One region of the Pseudomonas sp. B21-040 genome, then DNA from elsewhere that is predicted to be linked to it. Evidence: riboswitches for the same ligand, from Rfam matches in the RefSeq annotation. Region 1 holds a riboswitch; the other holds the start of a gene.
What was found. Region 1 has a riboswitch for cobalamin ahead of cobO (cob(I)yrinic acid a,c-diamide adenosyltransferase). Riboswitches for the same ligand answer to the same signal wherever they lie in the genome.
Positions count from the first base shown of each region.

Region 2: another riboswitch for cobalamin. It lies ahead of cobW (cobalamin biosynthesis protein CobW); the one in region 1 lies ahead of cobO (cob(I)yrinic acid a,c-diamide adenosyltransferase).

Region 1 is NZ_CP087176.1:1,806,917-1,810,321, reverse strand. It holds gene LOY55_RS08180 (cobyrinate a,c-diamide synthase) at 1-694, opposite strand, end outside; gene cobO (cob(I)yrinic acid a,c-diamide adenosyltransferase) at 691-1,302, opposite strand; cobalamin riboswitch at 1,383-1,618, opposite strand; gene LOY55_RS08170 (hypothetical protein) at 1,775-2,359, shown strand; gene LOY55_RS08165 (sorbosone dehydrogenase family protein) at 2,427-3,405, shown strand, end outside.
Region 2 is NZ_CP087176.1:2,919,693-2,923,097, reverse strand. It holds gene cobN (cobaltochelatase subunit CobN) at 1-582, opposite strand, end outside; gene cobW (cobalamin biosynthesis protein CobW) at 586-1,668, opposite strand; cobalamin riboswitch at 1,771-1,983, opposite strand; cobalamin riboswitch at 2,161-2,389, shown strand; gene LOY55_RS13565 (CbtB-domain containing protein) at 2,511-2,705, shown strand; gene LOY55_RS13560 (CbtA family protein) at 2,717-3,405, shown strand, end outside.

The sequences.
Region 1 (3,405 bases):
CAACAATCACATCCGGGGCGGCAAACTCTACCGCCGGCGGCAATGCCACTTCACAGCTGCTGGCCAGCGCATCGGCTGCCGCGTCGAGACGCAAGTCCAAATCATTCAACTCGCTGGCCTGCACCAGCCCCAGATGACGGCTCGGCAACTCGATCCCGGTTTCCCGCGACAACGCACCGTACCAACGCAAGCCTTCGGTCAGGCTGCCTTCAAGCAATTGCGCATGGCGCAGCGTGCCCACGCGGTTGGCCAATACACCGGCAAACGGCAAATCCGCTTGATAGCGCGCCAGCCCTAACGCCAGTGCACCGAAGGTCTGCGCCATGGCAGTGCCGTCGATCACCGCGAGCACCGGCACTCCGAAGTGCCGCGCCAGGTCGGCGCTGGACGGCGTGCCGTCGAACAGCCCCATGACACCTTCGATCAGGATCAAGTCGGCTTCAGCAGCGGCTTCCCACAGCAGTCGCCGACTTTCCTGCTCGCCGACCATCCACATGTCCAATTGATACACCGGCGCACCGCTGGCGCGCTCGAGGATCATCGGGTCAAGAAAGTCCGGACCGCATTTGAACACACGCACCTTGCGCCCCTGATTGCGATGCAAACGGGCCAGCGCGGCAGTGACGGTGGTCTTGCCCTGACCGGAAGCCGGGGCGGCAATCAGTACCGCCGGGCAACAACGTGGCTGATTCACAGCTCGACGCCTTTTTGCGCTTTGATCCCGGCCTGGAACGCGTGCTTGATCACACCCATTTCGGTGACGGTGTCGGCCAGTTCGATCATTTCCGGCTTGGCACCGCGACCGGTGACCACCACGTGTTGCATCGGAGGACGGGCCTGCAAGTCGCTGAGCACTTGATCGAGATCGAGATAACCGTGCTTGAGCGCGATGTTCAGCTCATCCAGCACCACCAGACCAATGGACGGATCGCTGAGCAATTCGCGGGACACCGCCCAGGCAGCTTCGGCGGCGGCAATGTCACGCTGGCGGTCCTGGGTTTCCCAGGTAAAGCCTTCGCCCATGACATGGAAACGCACTTGCTCCGGGAAGCGTCGGAAGAACAGCTCCTCGCCGGTGCTGTTGCGCCCCTTGATGAATTGCACCACGCCGCACTGCATGCCGTGCCCCATGGACCGGGCAAGCATGCCGAATGCCGAACTGCTCTTGCCTTTGCCATTGCCGGTCAGCACCAGCAACAAACCGCACTCGTTGGGAGAATTGGCAATGCGTTCGTCGATCACGGCTTTTTTTCGCTGCATGCGCGCCAAATGGCGTTCGTCACGATCAGGGGTATCGGTCATGGGGGAGCTCTCCGTTGAGGCTGGATAACGGCGGGCGGGCACAAGAATAGACGGCAAGAAGCCTGGCATCGCCCACCGTGATGCCGCTGGATGAATCAGGCCGGTCTCCGGGCTCATGAGCGGCGTGATGCCGGACTGCGCGCCTTCCCATGTCGACAATAGACACAGTGGCTCAAGGCGCAGTTTTCACTCATTTACCGTTGCGGGGGCAGCGCCGGGATCGTGACGTTTCGTCGTTTTACGATAGTCACTCACCGGCTTCCCTGTTTCACTCTGTCGGCCACTGCCACAGAGCACCTGAAACAAGCCGCGAAGGTTAGAGGGTTGGGGGTGGAGCGTCAAATGAAGACAAAGCTGCGGCGAGCGATATACTGCCGCCGATCAATTTACTGACGCCAATCTTGCACCACACTGTCAGCAGTGATATCAAAGCGCCACAAAACCCAACAACACAATTACAAGGGTGAGCAACATGCAAGGCATGATCATCAGCAATCCGAAGCTGGAATTCCTGCGGCCGGTGCTGGAGCGCTGGTTTGACTGTATCGACCGCTACAACACGGTGCGCGGTGATAACGACTCGCCTTATTGGCACGATGAAAAAGCCAACCTCGGCCTGCTCTCCGCAGCAGCCTGGATGGCGGAAATGGTCACGCTGCCAAACACGTCGACGCGCAAACAGAACGAAGAAGGCGAGCGCAACGCCCGCGCCGATCTGTTTATCGCAACCGCCGAAGAGCGCGCCTACCTTCAGGCCACTCAACGCTGGCCCAAGGTCAACAGCCTGAACCTGACGCAGGCACTGCAGGACATCACCAGCGATGCCAAACGAATCAGCTACGCCAGCGACCTGAAACTTGGTTGCCTGTTCGTTGCCCCGCAAAAAGCCCAGCAAAGCGCCACCCCTGAAGAACTTCAGGACATGGTCGACGATCTGCAAAAAGAACACTGCTGTGCCGTCGCCTGGTATTTCCCCTACGCCTATCGCAAGTTGCGCAACGAAGCCGGCAACTATCACCCAGGCGTTGCCGTGTTGTTCAAGGAAGCCCGCGGCTAATCGACGGAACCATCGCACGCTGAAGCTTCTCTATGATTAAGTCAGAGCAATCATAGGGAAGACCAGCATGCGCAAGTCCCCGCTCGCTATCGTCATAGTGCTCGCCGGAGGGCTTGCCGCCTGTGGTGAGACCTCCATACTGCAAGTCTCCGACGGCACCGGCCCGTCACCCAAGCTGCCTGAACCCAACAAAACCCTGATCCCGACGGTGAATATCGCCCCGGCGATCGGCTGGCCGAAGGGCGCGAAACCTACTGCCGCTGCCGGCACTCAAGTGGCCGCCTTCGCCGAAGGCCTCGATCACCCGCGCTGGCTCTACGTGCTACCCAACGGCGACGTGCTGGTAGCCGAAACCAGCGCGCCACCCAAACCCGATGACGGCAAAGGCATTCGTGGCTGGGTCATGGGCAAAGCCATGGGCCGTGCCGGCGCCAAAGTACCGAGCCCGAACCGCATCACCCTGCTGCGTGACAAGGACCACGACGGCGTCGCCGAAACCCGCACGGTGTTCCTGGAAAACCTCAATTCGCCCTTCGGCATGACGCTGGTCGGCAATGACCTGTACGTGGCCGACACCGACCGTTTGCTGCGCTTTCACTATAAAAACGGTGATACCGCGATCAAGTCACCGCCGACCAAGGTGGTCGATCTGCCGGGAGGCACTCTGAATCATCACTGGACCAAAAACGTCATCGCCAGCAAGGACGGCCGCAAGCTGTACGTCACGGTGGGCTCCAACAGCAACGTCGGTGAAAACGGCCTGGATCAAGAGGAAGGTCGCGCAGCGATCTGGGAAGTGGACCGCGCCACCGGCAACCACCGGATATTCGCTTCAGGCATTCGCAATCCAAACGGGTTGGCCTGGGAGCCCCGCAGTGGCGCACTGTGGACGGCGGTCAATGAGCGGGACGAAATCGGCAGCGACCTGGTGCCGGACTACATCACCTCGGTCAAGGATGGCGGGTTCTACGGCTGGCCGTTCAGCGACTACGGTCAACATGTCGACATTCGTGTCGAGCCACAAAACCCGGACCTGGTGGCCAAGG
Region 2 (3,405 bases), 1.1 Mb from region 1:
ATCGGCTTGCCAGTCTTTCAGGACTGCGGGGCTTTTTTTCGGATGGTAAATCGCCGTGCGCGGCAGGGTTTGGGGCTCGGCCCAGGCGTAATCGCGGCCAAGCCATTGAGTGGCCAGGCAGCGAAAAAAATCCAGGGCATTGCCCATGCCGCCCTGACGCAAAAACTGCCAGAGCCGGTCGCGATCGCCGGCCGCCACGGTGCTCAGGTCGCTGAGTTCCGGGTCCGGGCGATCATCACCCGGCACCAGAATCAGTTGCACGCCCCGCTGGGAAAGCTCCACCAGCCGCTCGATGCCGTAACGCCAATAGGCGATGCCGCCGTGCAGCGAAATCAGAATCACCTTGGCGTGCCGCAGCACTTCGTCGACATACAGGTCGACCGAGGCATGGTTTTGCACCTGCATCGGATTGGCCAGGCGCACGCTGGGATAATCATCGGGCAATTGCTGCGCGGCTTCTGCGAGCAGCGCCAGGCTGGAATCACCGCTGCACAGGATCACCAGCTCGGCGGGGGTTTGTCCAAGGTCGGCGATGTTGTCGTCCGACACGAAACCGCCGGGCTGGGTCCTGAGCAGGTGCATGGCTTAAACGCTGAGCGCGGCGCGCAATTGCGCTTCGAGTTGCGCGGCGTCCAGGTCTTGACCGATCAACACCAAGCGCGTGGTCCGCGCCTCATCGGCGCCCCACTGACGGTCAAAGTGCTTGTCGAAACGCGTGCCCACGCCCTGAATCAGCAAACGCATCGGTTTGTTGGGGATCGCGGCGAAGCCTTTCACACGCAGGATGCCATGCTTGACCACCAGTTGGGTCAGCGCATCCAGCAGCAGGCTTTCGTCGGCTTGCGGCAGTTCGAGGGAGATCGAGTCAAACGCATCGTGATCGTGGTCGTCGTGGTCATCACCGTCGTGGTCATCACCGTCGTGGTGATGGTCGTGATGGCTGTGACGGCTGTCGATGTGCTCTTCGGAACCGGCACCGAGGCCGATCAGCACGTCCAGCGGTAGGCGACCGCTGCTGGCTTCGATGACTTTGACCGCCGGTGGCAATTCTTCAGCGACTTCAAGGCGCACGCGGGCCAGGTCTTCAGGGCTGATCAGGTCGGCCTTGTTGAGGATCACCAGGTCGGCGCTGGCCAATTGGTCTGCGAACAGCTCGTGCAGCGGCGATTCATGGTCCAGGTTCGGGTCGAGTTTACGCTGGGCGTCGACCTGATCCGGGAACGCGGCAAAGGTGCCGGCGGCCACGGCCGGGCTGTCGACGACGGTAATGACCGCGTCGACGGTGCAGGCACTGCGGATTTCCGGCCATTGGAAGGCTTGAACCAACGGTTTTGGCAGGGCCAGGCCCGAGGTTTCGATGAGGATGTGATCGAGGTCGCCGCGACGGGCAACCAGTTCGCGCATCACCGGGAAGAATTCTTCCTGAACCGTGCAGCACAGGCAGCCGTTGGCCAACTCATAAACGCGACCGTTGGCTTCTTCTTCGGTGCAGCCGATGGAGCATTGCTTGAGGATTTCGCCGTCAATGCCCAGCTCGCCAAACTCGTTGACGATCACCGCGATGCGACGGCCCTGAGCGTTGTCGAGCATGTGCCGCAGCAGCGTGGTTTTGCCCGAGCCGAGGAAACCGGTAACGATGGTGACGGGGAGTTTGGCCAGTGTTTTCATCGGATGCCCTTTGGCTTTGGTGGCGGGCATACGGGACGACGACCGGCAGCGCGCACGCGCATGCCTGAAGAGTTCGCCACCGGATCACCCCGCCCGGTTGAAAGTGAGAATCTGTGTCGAGGCAGGTCTCCTGGCTGACGGCTGGCCAGTCGATTGACTGGCGGTTGCTGCGCCTTCCCGCTCGCGCCATGGCTGGCGCATGCAGTGGCATGGCAGAAACTGAACCGTTCACAGTTGCGGGGGCAGCCGCGGCATTGACCGCGTTCCCTTCTTAGCTTCGACAAACGCCGAAGAACCTCGAAAGCGCAAGGCTACGCATCGCTTGGGAGCGGGTCAATGTCTTGTGGCGGCCATCAGGACGCTTTCGCGGGCAAGCCTTGCTCCTACAGGATTAGGGCGGTCTTGTAGGCGCAAGGCTTGCCCGCGATAGCGTCGACACAATGGCGTGTTGAGAACCCTTGCCAATTGACGGCCAACCCCCGCCCATGCTCTCCTACACGCTTTGTTACGGGTGCCCTTCACAGGGTGAAACGGGAAACCGGTGAATCATGTGCTTTACTCAAAGCCATGTCAGTCCGGTGCTGCCCCCGCAACGGTAAGCGAGCGAAGCATCAAATCCACTGTGCCAGCAGTTCGGCATGGGAAGGTGATGTTTGCAGGCCACGGCGAAAGCCAACGCCCCTCGTGAGCCCGGAGACCGGCCCGCAACACACAGTGACCCTTACGGTCACGGAACAACAAACCCGCGGTGGGCGGGCGCTGTTTGAACGTCTGCGAGCCCGAATCGCAGGGGTTTTCCATGCGCTCTATTCACCCGCTGACAGACCAGAGGGAAGCGCGCCATGTCGATCATCACCAGCACCGGCTCCAGCAGCACCGCCAGCACCACCACAACCCTGACCCAACGCCTGACCGCCGCCGTGTGTGCGTCGATCCTGGGCGCGTGCCTTGTCTATTTCGCCGGTTTCTCGCACATAGAAGCGGTGCACAACGCCGCGCACGATACCCGTCACAGCTCTGCGTTCCCTTGCCATTGAGACCTGCCCAAATGATCAAGCGTATTGCGCAAACCGCAGGTTTCACCGGGTTGCTGGCCGCCCTGTTGCTGACCCTGCTGCAAAGTTTCTGGGTGGCACCGCTGATCCTTCAGGCCGAAACCTACGAAAAAGCCGAGCCGGCAGTGGTTCAACCCCATGAACACGCCGACGGCGCCATGGCCGCTCATACCCACGACGCCGAAGCCTGGGAGCCGGAAGACGGCTGGCAGCGCGTGCTGTCGACCACCGGCGGCAACCTGGTGGTCGCGGTCGGTTTTGCCCTGATGCTTGCCGGTCTCTATACCCTGCGGGCGCCAAACAGCACCGCACAAGGTCTGCTCTGGGGCTTGGCCGGTTACGCGACGTTCGTCCTCGCACCGACCCTCGGCCTGCCACCTGAATTGCCGGGCACTGCCGCAGCCGATCTGGCACAACGGCAGATCTGGTGGATCGGCACGGCGGCGTCCACAGCAGCCGGCATCGCCCTGATCGTGTTCAGCCGTCATTGGCTGATGAAAGTGCTGGGCGCGGCGATTCTGGCCACTCCACATGTCATCGGCGCACCTCAGCCGGAAGTGCATTCGATGCTCGCGCCGGAAGCCCTGGAAGCGCAGTTCAAAATCGCTTCGCAGCTGACCAACGTGGCGTTCTGGCTGGCCTTGGGCCTGATCAGTGCCTGGTTGTTCCGACGCAAAAACGA